Regions from separate parts of the Nocardiopsis sp. NPDC058631 genome, predicted to be linked through region 2. Evidence: riboswitches for the same ligand, from Rfam matches in the RefSeq annotation. Region 2 holds a riboswitch; the other holds the start of a gene.
The links. Region 2 has a riboswitch for glycine ahead of gcvP (aminomethyl-transferring glycine dehydrogenase). Riboswitches for the same ligand answer to the same signal wherever they lie in the genome.

Region 1: linked by a shared signal. The riboswitch ahead of gcvT (glycine cleavage system aminomethyltransferase GcvT) and the one ahead of gcvP (aminomethyl-transferring glycine dehydrogenase) in region 2 are both predicted to bind glycine.

Annotation. Positions count from the first base shown of each region.
Region 1 covers NZ_JBHXQY010000038.1:30,662-38,312, forward strand. Annotated here, with positions in the region: gene ACFWTE_RS14775 (AMP-binding protein) at 1-24, shown strand, start outside; gene ACFWTE_RS14780 (3-deoxy-7-phosphoheptulonate synthase) at 274-1,335, shown strand; gene blaOXA (class D beta-lactamase) at 1,399-2,316, opposite strand; glycine riboswitch at 2,574-2,674, shown strand; gene gcvT (glycine cleavage system aminomethyltransferase GcvT) at 2,820-3,935, shown strand; gene gcvH (glycine cleavage system protein GcvH) at 4,093-4,473, shown strand; gene glyA (serine hydroxymethyltransferase) at 4,481-5,749, shown strand; gene ACFWTE_RS14805 (L-serine ammonia-lyase) at 5,821-7,233, shown strand.
Region 2 covers NZ_JBHXQY010000017.1:49,191-56,841, forward strand. Annotated here, with positions in the region: gene ACFWTE_RS08685 (tetratricopeptide repeat protein) at 1-1,237, opposite strand, end outside; gene gcvP (aminomethyl-transferring glycine dehydrogenase) at 1,539-4,433, opposite strand; glycine riboswitch at 4,531-4,619, opposite strand; gene ACFWTE_RS08695 (MerR family transcriptional regulator) at 5,094-5,579, opposite strand; gene ACFWTE_RS08700 (bifunctional nuclease family protein) at 6,035-6,508, opposite strand; gene ACFWTE_RS08705 (FHA domain-containing protein) at 6,677-7,219, opposite strand.

The sequences.
Region 1 (7,651 bases), on a different contig from region 2:
GACCTCCCGGACCCGAAGGGTTGACCGCTCGGGGTCCGCGGGCGGTTCCGACCGGCTCCGTTCGCCGTTGCCGCGGCTCTCCACGGAAATGACGTCTCACGTTCCGAGACGCCCATGCCCCCCTTCGGCCGGTGTGGTGTTTCCCATCCTGTGACCCGCGTCGGCCCTTCGGGGTGGCACCGCCCCGCACACACGGCCGCGCTAGTGTCTTCGTGGCGACAGCGCGACAGTCAGTGCGACACAAGGACAGACGGGACCAAGGGGAACTACACGATGCCGAGCACGAACGACACACGGGTGGCAAGCTACACGCCGCTCATCGCCCCCCAGGACCTGCTCGCCGAACTCCCGCTGGGCCCCGAGCGCAGCGCTCTGGTGGAGGACTCGCGTACCGAGGTCAAGGGGGTGCTGGACGGCGACGACGACCGGCTCCTGGTCGTCGTGGGACCCTGCTCGGTGCACGACCCCGAGTCCGCCATGGACTACGCCCGACGGCTGGCCCAGCTGGTGCCGTCGCTGCGCGAGGAGCTGTGCGTGGTGATGCGCGTGTACTTCGAGAAGCCGCGTACCACCGTCGGTTGGAAGGGCCTCATCAACGACCCCCACCTGGACGACACCTACGACGTCCACCACGGTCTGCGCCTCGCCCGCAAGCTGCTCCTCGACATCAACTCCCTCGGCCTGCCCGCCGGAACCGAGTTCCTCGACCCGATCACCCCTCAGTACATCGCCGACGTGGTCTCCTGGGGCGCCATCGGCGCCCGCACGACGGAGAGCCAGGTGCACCGCCAGCTCAGCAGCGGCCTGAGCACCCCGGTCGGCTTCAAGAACGGCACGGACGGGGACGTGCAGGTCGCCGTGGACGCGGTCGGGGCGGCCTCCGCCTCGCACACCTTCTTCGGCGTCGACCCGGCCGGGGCCGGCTCGGTCGTCGTCACCGAGGGCAACCCGGACTGCCACGTGATCCTGCGCGGCGGTCGCAGCGGCCCCAACTTCGACGCCGAGCCGGTCGGCGCCGCCCTCGACACCATCGAGAACGCGGGCCTGCCCCGCCGCCTCATGATCGACGCCAGCCACGCGAACAGCGGCAAGGACCACAAGCGCCAGGCCGGCGTGGCCGCCGCGATCGCGGCCCAGGTCGCCGACGGCCAGAAGGGCATCATCGGCGTCATGCTGGAGAGCTTCATCGTCGAGGGCGCCCAGAAGCTCGGCGACCCGGCGGAGCTGACCTACGGCCAGTCGATCACCGACAAGTGCATGGGGTGGGAGACCACCGGCGAGGTGCTGACCCAGCTCGCCGAGGCCGTGCGGCAGCGCCGCAAGAACACCGCCTGACACACCCGCCCGACCGGCCCCGCCCGCCCAGGTCTGCGGGGCCGGTCGGGGCGCCGCCCGGGGTCAGTCCCCCGCCGCCTCCCCGGGAAGCGCGCCGAACTCCACCAACAGCTCACGGGCCAGGGGTTCGCGCAGCTCGGCGTCGGCGTCCCCGTCCATCTCAAGGCGCAGGGCGAAGGTGTACAGGTCCTCACCGCGCTCCACCCAGCCGACCCACCAGCCGTGGGCGGGGTCGACGTCCCCCGCCCAGCCGCTCTTGGCGTAGAGGGTGTGGCCGTCGCCCTCCTCCACGAGGGCGATCTCACGCAGCGCCTCCTGGTGCGCCGCGTCGACCGGCAGCTCGGCGCGGGCCAACGAGGCCAGGAACTCGGTCTGCTCCACGGCGGAGATCTCCAACGGGCCCTCCAGCCAGAACCGGTCCCGCACGTCCTCCCCGCCGACGTCGCGGTTGCCGTACTCGAACCGGTCCACCCAGGCCGCCATCCGCTCGTGCCCCACCCTGCGGGCCAGCTCCTGGTAGACCGGGACGTTCGAGGCGGGGAAGGCCTCCCGCAGGGACATGTCCTGTTCCCACGCCTGGACGCGCTGCGGTTCCCCGCCGTAGGGCAGCACCTCGTCCAGGCCCGACACCGCCCCCGTCTCCAGCCCGATCAGGGTGTTGGCCATCTTGAACGTGGACGCGGGTACCGCGCGCACGTGGGCGGCCTCCGCCCCGACCAGCGTCGACTCCCTGGCCCGGGTGTCGTGGAGGACGAACGTGCCCTCCACACCCGCCTCGGCGAACACCGACTCCAGGTCCTCCCGCTCCACCGTGGCCACGTCGCCGCGCTGCTGCGGCGGTCGCGCCCCCGCCAGGCCCTCGTCCGGCGCCCCCGTCCCACCGTCGCCGCCCTGCGCGCACGCGGTCCCGGCGGTCAGGGTGAGGGCGCACCCGGCGGCGAGCAGCGCCGCGCCGGTCCGCCGCGACCTCACCCGCGCCACCGGATCCTCCGTCTCCCGCGGTCGGCCCGTCGTCCGGATCCCGTGCCCGTCGGTTCGCACCCGTCATCCCTCCCACGCAGGAAGCCCGTTCCCGGTTCACGCTAACCCGCGGTGCTCCCCGACGCGAAGGGTTTGGCCGGAGTGCCCGCGCCCGGGCCACGGCTCCTCCGCCGCCCGGCACCGCGGTACCGGGGCCCGCCCCCGGCACGGGCTCTCTTGGGTGCCGTGTTCGCCCGCTGCTAGTCTGAACGTGTTGCTGACCCCGTACGGGAGAGTGCCCGCGTATCCATCGCGGGCCGCCGAAGGAGCAATCCCTCCCCAAGACAACCTCTCAGGCACAGCGGACCGTACGGGCGAGACCACTCTGGAAAGCAGGGACCGGTGTCCCTCGCCGAAGGTGCAAGCCACGCCGAGCGCGCGGTGAAGCTCTCAGGCACAGATGACAGAGGGGGAGGATGGCAACGCCTCTGCACGACACGACGCCCATCCTCTCGGGAGTGCCCATGTCAGATCCCGCATCAGCGCCGCGCGCCACAGCGCTCCGCGAGGTCCACGAGAAGGCCGGAGCCACGCTGGTCGACTTCGCCGGATGGCTCATGCCGCTGCGCTACGGCAGCGAGACCGCCGAGCACAAGGCGGTCCGCGAGGCCGCCGGGCTCTTCGACCTCTCCCACATGGGCGAGATCCGCCTCACAGGCCCGCAGGCCGCCGAGGCCCTCGACTTCGCCCTGGTCGGCCACCTGTCCAAGGTCAAGGTCGGCCGTGCCCGCTACACCATGATCACCAACGCCGGGGGCGGCGTCCTGGACGACCTCATCGTCTACAGGCTGGGCGAGGAGGAGTACCTCGTCGTGGCCAACGCCGCCAACGTGCCCGTGGTCTCCGCCGCGTTGGCCGAACGCGCCGAGGGCTTCGACGTCGAGGTCGCGGACGAGTCCGCCGACCACGCGCTGATCGCGGTCCAGGGGCCGCGCGCCGTCGAGATCCTGGCTCCGCTCACCGACGCGAACCTGGACGACATCCGCTACTACGCGGGCTACGAGCACACCGTCGCCGGCCTGCCCGTCCTGCTCGCCCGCACCGGCTACACGGGCGAGGACGGTTTCGAGATCTTCGTCCGGCCCGCCGAGAAGGCACCCCAGGTCTGGGACGCCCTCATGGCCGAGGGCGAGCGGCACGGGCTCGTCCCGGCCGGGCTGTCGGCCCGCGACACCCTGCGCATGGAGGCCGGGATGCCCCTGTACGGGCAGGAGCTCAACGACGGGCTCACCCCCTTCGACGCCGGGCTGGGCCGCGTGGTCAAGTTCGACAAGGACGGCGACTTCGTGGGCCGCACGGCCCTGGAGGAGGCTTCCCGCACCTCCCGCCCCCGCCGCCTCATCGGCCTCGTCGCGCGCGGGCGCCGCCCGCTGCGCAAGGGCCAGGACGTCCTCCGCGACGGCGTGACCGTCGGAACACTCACCAGTGGCGCGCCCTCCCCCACCCTGGGCCGTCCCATCGCCATGGCCTACGTGGACGGCGACCTCGACACCTCGGCCGGCGCGTTCACCGTGGACGTGCGAGGCAGGGGCGAGGACGTCGACGTGGTCGAACTGCCGTTCTACAAGCGGCAGTCGTAGAAGCAGGGGCCTTCACACCCCGAAGGCCCGTACGCCCCGCGCGGCGGGATCCCCGGACCGGGGACCGGCACACACGGGGCGTGACCGGGCGTAGGCCGGGCCGGGCAGCCGTACGGGCGCACGGCAGGAAAATGGAACACCTCCAAGGAGAGTTGAAGTGAGCGTTCCCACGGAGCTGGGTTACACGGCCAAACACGAGTGGGTCGTGGTCGAGGACGGGATCGCCACCGTCGGCATCACGTCGTTCGCCGCCGAGGCCCTGGGCGACATCGTCTACGTCGAGCTGCCCGAGGTGGGCGGCGAGGTGACCGCCGGTGAGCCGAGCGGAGAGGTGGAGTCCACCAAGTCCGTCAGCGACATCTACTCACCGGTCAGCGGCGAGGTCGTCGAGGTCAACGAGTCCCTCGCGGACGCACCCGAGACGGTCAACTCCGCCCCCTTCGAAGGCGGTTGGCTGTTCAGGGCCCGGATCACCGAGGAACCCTCCGGACTGCTCTCCGCCGAGGAGTACACGAAGCTGACCGAAGGCGAGGAGTAGGCCCCCGATGGCTACTGACAACACGCTCAACCAGACCCTGAGCGAACTGGACCCCGAGGTGTCGGCCGCGGTCGACGCGGAGCTGGCCCGCCAGCGCGACACCCTGGAGATGATCGCCTCGGAGAACTTCGCACCCCAGGCGGTGATCGAGGCCCAGGGCACCGTCCTGACCAACAAGTACGCCGAGGGCTACCCGGGCCGCCGCTACTACGGCGGGTGCGAGCACGTCGACGTCGTGGAGCAGCTCGCCATCGACCGCGCCAAGGCGCTGTTCGGTGCCGAGCACGCGAACGTGCAGCCGCACTCGGGCGCGCAGGCCAACACGGCCGTGTACTTCGCGCTGCTCAAGCCGGGCGACACCATCCTGGGACTGGACCTGGCCCACGGCGGCCACCTGACCCACGGCATGCGGATCAACTACTCCGGCAAGATCCTCGACGCGGTGGCCTACCACGTGCGCGACGAGGACGGCACCGTCGACTACGACGAGGTCGAGGCGCTCGCCAAGGAGCACCAGCCGAAGATGATCGTCGCGGGCTGGTCGGCGTACCCGCGCCAGCTGGACTTCGCCCGTTTCCGGGAGATCGCGGACTCCGTCGGCGCTCTGCTGATGGTGGACATGGCGCACTTCGCGGGCCTGGTCGCGGCCGGACTGCACCCCAACCCGGTGCCGTTCGCCGACGTGGTCACCACCACCACGCACAAGACGCTCGGCGGCCCGCGCGGCGGCATGATCCTCACCAAGGCCGAGTACGCCAAGAAGATCAACTCCGCGGTGTTCCCCGGTATGCAGGGCGGGCCGCTGGAACACGTGATCGCCGCCAAGGCGGTCTCGTTCAAGGTGGCCGCGGGCGAGGAGTTCGCCGAGCGCCAGCGCCGCACCGTCAGCGGTGCGCGCCTGCTCGCCGAGCGCCTGACCCGGCCGGACATGGCCGAGGTCGGCGTCAAGGTCGCCTCCGGGGGCACGGACGTGCACCTGGTCCTGGTGGACCTGGTGAACTCCCAGCTCAACGGCCAGGAGGCGGAGGACCGCCTGCACGGCATCGGGATCACGGTCAACCGCAACGCGGTGCCCAACGACCCGCGTCCGCCCATGGTCACCTCCGGGCTGCGGATCGGTACCCCGGCCCTGGCCACGCGCGGTCTCGGCGACGAGGACTTCGCCGAGGTCGCCGACGTCATCGCCGAGGCGCTCAAGCCGGAGTTCGACGCGGCCGCACTGCGCGGCCGGGTCCAGGCGCTGACCGCCAAGTACCCGCTCTACCCCAACCTGTAGAGCCCCGCCGTGCGGGGCTCCGCGCCCCGCACGGCGTTTTCCCGGCCCTGTACTCAATGAGGAGGACAGCCATGGCCATCAGCGCGTTCGACCTGTTCAAGATCGGTATCGGACCGTCCAGTTCGCACACGGTCGGCCCGATGAAGGCGGCACGCACGTTCGTGGCCGGACTGCGCGAGGCGGGCCTGGACGACGGCGTGGCCCGCGTCCGAGCCGAGCTGTACGGGTCCTTGGCGCTCACCGGCAAGGGGCACGGAAGCGACACCGCCGTGGTGCTGGGACTGCTGGGGCACACACCCGAGCACGTGGACGTGGACGCGGTGCCCGCGCTCGTCCAGAAGGTGCGGGACGAGGGGGCCCTGTTCCTGGGCGGCCCGGACGGGCCGCGTGTGGCCTTCGATCCGGCCGTCGACGTGGACTTCCGCCGTAGGGAGAACCTGCCCGACCATCCGAACGGGATGCGTTTCGTGGCACTGGACTCCCGGGGCGCCGAACTCGCCGCGAAGGTGTACTACTCGGTCGGCGGCGGTTTCGTCGTGGACGAGCGTGCCGCGGGGGCCGACCGGATCACACCGGACGTCACCGTCGTCCCGCACCCGTTCGACAGCGCCGAGGAACTGCTGGAGATCTGTGCCGACACCGGCAAGTCGATCAGCGCGGTGATGCTCGCCAACGAGCAGGCGTTCGGGCGCACCCCGGAGCAGATCCGCGCCGAACTCCTGGTCATCTGGACCGCGATGCGCCAGAGCGTGCGCCGGGGGGTGACGACCGAGGGCAGCCTGCCCGGCGGCCTGAAGGTGCCGCGCCGGGCGCACCGCCTGTACCGGCAGCTGGGCGGCAATTGCGACGAGTCCGGCCTGTTGGCACCGACCGGGGTGGACCCCGACCCGATGCGCGGCAGCGACTGGATCACCCTGTACGCCCTGGCCGTCAACGAGGAGAACGCGGCGGGCGGGCGCGTGGTGACGGCGCCGACCAACGGTGCCGCGGGCATCGTCCCGGCGGTGCTGCACTACTACCTGCACTTCAGCCCCGGAGCCGGCGACGAGGGCGTGGTGCGCTTCCTGCTCACCGCCGCGGCGATCGGCATCCTGTTCAAGCAGAACGCCTCGATCTCGGGCGCGGAGGTGGGCTGCCAGGGCGAGGTGGGGTCGGCCTCCTCGATGGCCGCCGCCGGTCTGGCCGAGGTGCTGGGCGGCACCCCCGCGCAGGTGGAGAACGCCGCGGAGATCGCCATGGAGCACAACCTGGGGCTGACCTGCGACCCGATCGGCGGTCTCGTTCAGGTGCCGTGCATCGAGCGCAACGCGCTCGCCTCGGTGAAGGCGATCAGCGCGACCCGGATCGCGCTGCGCGGCGACGGCAGCCACTTCGTGTCGCTGGACAAGGTCATCCGCACCATGCGCGACACCGGCCGCGACATGCACGACAAGTACAAGGAGACCTCGCGCGGCGGCCTCGCCGTCAACGTCATCGAGTGCTGAGGGCCGCCGCTGCGACCCCGGCCCTGGGGCTTCTCACGGCCGCCCTTCCACGCGTTGTTAACAACATGAAGGCATGACCCCTGCGAACACTCGCGGACAACGGCGCTTTGACGGCTTCCACTCTCCTGAACCCCGTTGACCAGGCCGGATATCACAGGGGTGGACGCGGATCCAGTCGACCAATGTGGTGTTAACAAAAATTGCGCACCACAGTGCGCTTGCCCTCTCTGGGGAGCACGTGTACCGTGGACACCAGTTGGACGACGTGAGGGCCCCGTGAACCAGAAGGGCTGCCCGCACCGCCACGCCCCCGGACACAGCTGTGCCCCGGGTGGCGTGCTGAGCAGAGGCGGCCCGGGGCTTACGTGCTCGACAGTACCACGCAGAACTCGGAGCAGACAGCCCCCCATCCCCAGGC
Region 2 (7,651 bases):
GCCAGCCCTCGGGCAGCACGTCCTCTCCCCCCATCGCCTCCCGCAGCCGACTCCGGAAGTCCGCGTGCACATCGGCGCCCCACACCAGGCCGCTCGGGGTGCGCAGTGCCTGCTCCATGACGGCGCGCAGCGCGTCGGCGCGCGCCTCGCCCTCCACCACCGGAACCGCCAGCAGGGCGTGCATCTGGGTGATGACGGCGAACAGCTCCCCCGCCAGCGCCGGAGCGGTGGCCGTCGCCGCCGCCTCCTCCAGGTACGGGGTCCACCACGGCCCAGCCCCCTCCTGTTCGTCCTCCTCCGGTGGGACGGCGAAACCCCGGCGCAGCCGCCTGCGCACCTCGTCCGCGGTCCCCGGGTCCCGGTCCCCCAGCCCCAGCCGCCAGACCCGCTCGGCCGCGTCCGGCTCCCCCCGCAGGGAGAGCAGCCCGGCGAGGAGTTCCACGGCCGAGGCCGAGGTCCCCGCATCCGGCCCGGGAACCTCCTCCACGCCCTCTCCCGGATCGACGATCGCGCCGACGTCGGCGATGGCGTGTTCGAGGTGGGACGCCGCGCGCAACAGGCGCAGGCCGGGGTCGTCCGCGACCGCCAGGCCGCGCTCGACGGCCGCCGCGGCGGCACCCGGCAGCCCCCGGCCGAGCAGCCGCCCGGCAAGGTCGCGGGCGGCGTCGACCACCGTGGTGGCGTGCAGGCGGCTGATCGGCGCGGGGCCGGGCGGGAGCGCGAGCGCCGCCTCCCAGTGCTCCTCCGCCCCGGCCGTGTCCCCGCGGTCCTCCGCGGCCCGTGCCAGCCCGTAGCGGGCGACGGCGGCGAAGTCGGGGGCGCCCAGGTCGAGGAGCCGGCGCCACACACTCTCGGCCTCGGAGTGCTCCCCGTCCTGTTCGAGGGAGAGCCCGAGGTGGTAGGCGGCCCGCGGGGCGTACCGGGCGTCTCCGGTGGCCACAGCCCGGCGCGCCGCCTCACGGGAGGCGGGGAGGTCGCCCCGCTGGTCCTCGACGACGGCGAGGCCGAGCAGTGCGCGGGCGAGCAGCGGCGGGCGCGGGCCCGCGGCGACGGCCCGCCGGTAGAGCTTGGCGGCGCGTTTGAGATGGCCGTTCTCGGCGAGGTCCCGAGCCTGGTCGCACAGGTCGGCAGCGTCCTGGGCGAAGGTCGCGTCGGGCTCCCCGGTGTCCGCTGGGTCGGTCGCCGGGGGCGGGTCGGCGGGGCCAGAGCGTGCGGGATGTCCGGACGTCGTGGTCATTGCTTCCGCTTTCCATGGGGGCGGCGGGTCCCGCGGTGGGACGCGGGTCCGTGTCGCCGCAACTCTAACGCGGCTCCCGCCGGGAGGCGGCGCCCCCGGCCGTCGGGCACGGGGATGCCCGTCCCCTGCGGGGCGTCGGACCAGGATCCACCAGCCCTCGACCAGAGAAGTCGGAGGTGTTCGGCGAGCCGCCGATGCGCGACCTTTACGTCGTAGATTCAGATGGGGGGTGCAGGCCACCACCCCACGCGCGAAGGGGTGCCGGTCCGCGGACCGGCACCCCTTCGACCGCACGGGCCGCCTACATCGCGAAGGCCTCCGGCGGCGGGCAGGAGCAGACCAGGTTGCGGTCACCGTAGGCCTGGTCGATCCGACCGACCGGCGGCCAGTACTTGTCCGTGCGCAGCGACGGAAGCGGGTACACCGCCTCGGCACGCGTGTAGCCGTGCTTCCACTCGTCGGCGGTCACCGCCTCGGCCGTGTGCGGGGCGTTGCGCAGGGGGTTGTCCTCGGCGTCCCACTCCCCCGCGGCCACCAGGTCGATCTCGGCGCGGATCGCGATCATCGCCTCCACGAACCGCTCCAGCTCGGCGAGGTTCTCGCTCTCGGTCGGCTCCACCATCAGGGTGCCGTTGACCGGGAAGGACATCGTGGGGGCGTGGAACCCGTAGTCCATCAGCCGCTTGGCCACGTCCTCGTTGCTGATCCCGCTCGCCTTCTGGAGCGGGCGGATGTCGATGACGCACTCGTGCGCCACCAGGCCCCCCTCGCCCGTGTAGAGGACCGGGAAGTACGGCTCCAGCCGCTTGGCCAGGTAGTTCGCGGACAGGACCGCGACCTCGGTGGCGGAGCGCAGACCCTCCTCGCCCATCATCCGGACGTACGCCCAGGAGATCGGCAGGATGCCCGCCGACCCGAACGGAGCGGCCGACACCGGCCCCACGCCCGTGTGCGGACCCGCCTCGGACTGGGACGGGTGGTTGGGCAGGAAGCCGGCCAGGTGCGAGCGGACCGCGACCGGGCCCACGCCGGGCCCGCCTCCGCCGTGCGGGATGCAGAACGTCTTGTGCAGGTTCAGGTGGCTGACGTCGGCGCCGAACTCGCCCGGCTTGGCCCAGCCCAGGAGCGCGTTCAGGTTGGCGCCGTCGACGTACACCTGGCCGCCGGCCTCGTGGACCAGGCGGCACACCTCGGTGATCGTGTCCTCGTACACGCCGTGCGTGGACGGGTAGGTGACCATGATGGCGGCCAGGTCGTCCGCGTGCTGGACGGTCTTGGCGCGCAGGTCGTCCAGGTCGACGTTGCCGTTGTCGTCACAGGCCACGACGGCCACGCGCATGCCCGCCATCACGGCGCTGGCCGCGTTGGTGCCGTGCGCGGAACTGGGGATGAGGCAGACGTCGCGGTGGGCCTCACCCCGCGAGCGGTGGTAGCCCCGGATGGCGAGCAGTCCGGCGAACTCGCCCTGGGACCCGGCGTTGGGCTGGAGGGACACGGTGTCGTAGCCGGTGACCTCGGCCAGCCAGGACTCCAGGTCGCGGATCACGGTCATGCTCCCGACCGCCTGGTCGAGCGGCGCGAAGGGGTGCAGGCCCGCGAACTCCGGCCAGGTGACGGGCTCCATCTCCGTGGTCGCGTTGAGTTTCATGGTGCACGAGCCCAGCGGGATCATCGTGCGGTCCAGAGCCAGGTCCCGGTCGGACAGGCGGCGCATGTAGCGCAGCAGGGAGGTCTCGCTCCGGTGGGTGTTGAACACCGGGTGGGAGAGGTAGTCGGTCTCCCGGGACAGCCCGGCGGGCAGGCGCCCGGCGGCACGGTCCACTGCCAGGCGCGCCTTGGATGTGCCTCGCTCGGTCCCGCCGAAGGCCGCGAGCACCGCTTCGAGGTCCGCCTCCGAGGTGGTCTCGTCCACGCTCACACCGACCGTGTACTGGTCGACGGGCAGGAGGTTGTACCCGGCCTCCAGAGCGGTCTCCACGACGCCGGCAGCGCTGGGCACGCGCACGCGCAGGGTGTCGAAGTAGGCGGAGTGGACGATCTCGAACCCGCGCTCGCCGAGGGCGTCGGCCAGGGCCGCGGTGCGGGTGTGCACCTGGCGCGCGATCGCGCGCAGGCCGTCGGGGCCGTGGTAGACGGCGTACATACCGGCCATGACGGCGAGCAGCACCTGCGCGGTACAGATGTTGCTGGTGGCCTTCTCGCGTCGGATGTGCTGTTCGCGGGTCTGGAGGGCGAGCCGGTAGGCGGGCTTGCCCGCGTTGTCCACCGAGACGCCCACCAGGCGGCCGGGCAGCTGTCGGCGCAGTTTCTCCCCCACGGCCATGTAGCCGGCGTGCGGGCCGCCGAAGCCGAGCGGGACACCGAAGCGCTGGGTGGATCCGACCGCGATGTCGGCGCCGAGGTCGCCCGGGCTGCGCAGCAGGGTCAGGGCGAGGATGTCGGCGGCCACCACGGCGAGCGCCCCGCGCTCGTGGGCGGCGGAGATGACCGCTGCCGGGTCCCTCACCGCGCCGCTGGAGGCGGGGTACTGCACCAGGACACCGAAGGCCTCGCCCTCGGGCAGGCCCTGCGACAGGTCGGCGACGACGACCTCGATGCCGAGGGGTTCGGCCCGGGTGCGCAGGACCTGGAGGGTCTGCGGGAAGACGTCGGCGTCGACGACGAAGACGTCGGCCCTGCTCTTGGAGGCCCGGCGGGCGAGGGTCATGGCCTCGGCCGCGGCGGTGGACTCGTCCAGGAGGGACGCCCCGGAGACCGGCAGGCCGGTCAGGTCGCAGACCATGGTCTGGAAGTTGAGCAGGGCCTCCAGGCGGCCCTGGGAGATCTCGGGCTGGTAGGGCGTGTAGGCCGTGTACCAGGCCGGGTTCTCCATGATGTTGCGGAGGATCACCGGCGGGGTGAAGGTGTCGTAGTACCCCTGGCCGAGCAGGGAGGTGTGCACGTCGTTGCGCGCGGCGAGGTCGCGGAGCTCGGCCAGCGCCTCGGCCTCCCCGATCGCCTCGGGCAGGTCCAGCGGGGCGCTGCGGCCCGGCCCGGTGAGGATGGACTCCGGTACGGCCGCCGCCATGAGCTCGGCGGTGGAGCCGTAGCCGACCGCCTTGAGCATTTCCTGGGTCTCGGCCGGGGTGGGGCCGATGTGGCGGTCGGCGAACACCCTGGCGGGTTCGCCGGGGTTGTTCACGGGCTGGTCAGGCACGGAGACCTCCTGGTGACAGGGCCGATTCGGTTCGGCGGTGTTCCTCACGGTCTCCCCCTCTGTCACCGGGCACGGGCGTGCCAGGCTTCAGAGCGGCCTCCTCCGCGCGGTCCGTGGTGCCTGAGAGGTTACTGGGGAGTATTGCCCCGTCGGCGCCCCTGTCGGGGTCTCTCCCGCGCGGTATTGACAGCCTGTTGACGCTATGTACATGTGGGGACAGGGCGAATGTCGCTTTTCATCCCTGTTGTGAGTATGACCGTACTCGATGGCCGCTGTCGGAGCCGAGTCCGCCCGCGCGTTTCACCGAACCAGTGTGCGGCGCCACACGGGGCGCGGACGCGACCCGGTCGCCCCGTCCCGGCCGTGGGGACTCCACCGGCCCGCGCCGCTCGGGCAGGACCGGGCCCGCCGGTCGCTCCCGCACCCCCAGGATCTGCGTGGGGCGTCCGTCCCCGAGGGCGGCAGGGGCCGTTCCACGTGGGCAGGAGGAGATGCGGGACCCTGGTGTCGAGGAGCCCGGAAACCGCGGCCTCGCTCGCCCCGGCCCTCTCGACGGCCTCCGCGAGTCGACGTCCCCTCCCCGGGGTACGGCGGAAACCGCGAACAGCGCACGGGCCGTCACCCGTTCACACTTGCGGGGGTGAGGCGGACGATCCGGGGTCAGCCGGTCCGGCGCTCCCTGCGCCGCCTGGCGAGTTCGTCCACGGGCGGGGGCGCGGAGGGCAGCTCGGTCCGCTCCTCGTCGGAAACCACACCCAGCGCCTCTTCCAGCTCGCGCCACACGTTGGCCAGCGCCAGGCCGAACATACCCTGTCCTCGCTGCATGAGGTCCACGACCTCCTCGGGGGAGGTGCACTCGTAGACGCTGACGCCGTCGCTCATGAGGGTGATGCGGGCCAGGTCGGGGGTGGGACGCCCGCGCAGGTGGTCGACCGCGGTCCGGATCTGCTGCAACGAGATGCCCGTGTCCAGCAGCCGTTTGGCCACCTTCAGCAACAGGATGTCGGGAAGGCTGTACAGGGGGGCGTTCTGGGCTCCGGTACGCACGCTCGGTTCCACCAGGCCGGTTCTCGCCCAGTAGTCGAGCTGACGGTAGGTGATCCCTGCGGCGGTACACGCCGCGGGGCCCCGATACCCGACGTCCATAGGCCGCGCCACCACGTCCTCTTCGCACAGTAGGCCCTGCTGCCCCGCTAGCCGCAGCGCGGACCGCCTGTCATGGGGATTCCGCTTGCCGCTCGCTACCGCCACGCCGACCTCCGGCCTCTCGTCCCACGGCGGCCTCGACAGGGGATGTCCACTCAGGGAATGGGTGCGCCGTGGGTTCCACTGCACTGACGGTAGGACGACCGAACGGCAGCGTCAACGACAGCACCCGGCGCGTCGCCAAGTGCGCGCACCGTTGGGTTCCCGGAACCGCCCCGGTGGCGCACCCTGCGCCCGCACGGGTTTGGGCCCTGACAGCTTCGACCACTCCCTCAGCCCAATCTATCACCGGCGCGATGAACAAAGCCGCAGGTCGCAGCCATGTCACTTCTGGCTTCCACGCTGACGTCACGCTCGTGGGGCCCGTGGGGCGCACGGGCCCGAGGAGGTTGTGCCTACTCGGCCTTCCTGCCGAAGTCCTCGGGCGAGATGTTGTCCAGGAACTCCCGGAACGCCTCGACCTGATCCTCCTGCTCGTCCGGGATCGGCATGCCCGCCTCGGCGATCACGTCCTCGTGGGCGTAGATGGGCGCGCCCGTCCGTAACGCGAGGGCGATGGAGTCGGAGGGCCGGGCACTGACCTCCACACCGTTGCTGAAGACCAGCTCGGCGTAGAAGATGCCGTCGCTCAGGCCGGTGATGTTCACCGTGGTGAGGCCGGTGTCCAGGGCGTCCAGGACGTCCCGGAACAGATCATGGGTGAGCGGTCTCGCCGGAGCGACGCCCTGTTGCGCCAGCGCGATGGCGGTCGCCTCCACGCCGCCGATCCAGATCGGCAGGTAACGATCTCCCTCGGTCTCCTTGAGCAGGACTATCGGCTGGTTCGAGGGCATCTCAACCCGGACGCCGACGACCTCCATGTGCTTCACAGCGGCTCCGTCCCACGCGTCGTCACACCGGATGGGCGCTCGTCCCTGCCCGCCCGGGTTCGGGACCCCAAGGCGAAATCGGCACCCTTCGTTACAAAGCTGTCCGGCGGCGGGGGGCCGCAAACCTCATCGACCCACCCGCCGCCGTCACCCGTGGTCAGCGGCCCCTCAACGGCGCGGTTTGGTCAGCAGAACCATGCGGAACTTGCCGATCTGGATCTCGTCCCCGCCGCCGAGCTGGGCCTCGTCGACCGGTTCCCGGTTCACGTAGGTGCCGTTGAGGCTGCCCACGTCACGGACCCCGAACCCGTCGCCACGGCGGAAGAACTCCACGTGGCGCCGGGACACGGTGACGTCGTCAAGGAAGATGTCACTGTTGGGATGCCGTCCGGCGGTGGTCACATCGCTGTCCAACAGGAAACGGCTTCCCGCGTTGGGGCCACGCCTGACCACGAGCAGCGCCGTGCCCGGAGGCAGGGCGTCCGCGTTGGCCGGGTCGTCGCCGCTCAGCTCGTCGCCGGGCTCCTCCTCCTCCAGGGCCTGTATCCCGGAGATGGAGATGGTGGACGTGACGTCTCCGGCGGAGTCCCCACCCGAACCGGGTCGGGGTCCCTGCTGTTCGGCCCTGCGGACGGGGGTTCCGCAGTGGGAGCAGAAACGGGCATCATCCGCAACGGCGTGACCGCACTGCGTGCAGTAAACGCTCGACATAGGTCGGCTCGGCCTCCTACCGCACGGGGCGGTGCTTGATTCGGCTGATCGGTGACACGTTCCGGACACCGCGCGGACACCTGGTCCACACACCGTCCGGCACGTGGCGAGGCGGTCCACTGTCGCGGCAGCGGTGCGCCTCACACGGTCGGTCGCTAGGTCTCATCCCCCGTGTCGTACTCCTTGTCACCCCCGGTCAGGGTGTCCGCCGTTGCCGGGATACCCGGCCCGGTGGGCGACGCGGCGCTCCAGGGAACACTCGACTTTAAACCATATCCCTGTCCAGGCAGGGTTTCGCTCCTCCTCGGCCTGCCGTGGACGCCCCGACCGCGCACGCGGTGCGAAGAACTGCGGACCCGGTGCCTGGGGCGCCGTCTCCGCGTGTGACCGACCTCGGGACAGTGAAACACCTGTCCTGATGCTGATGCCTGT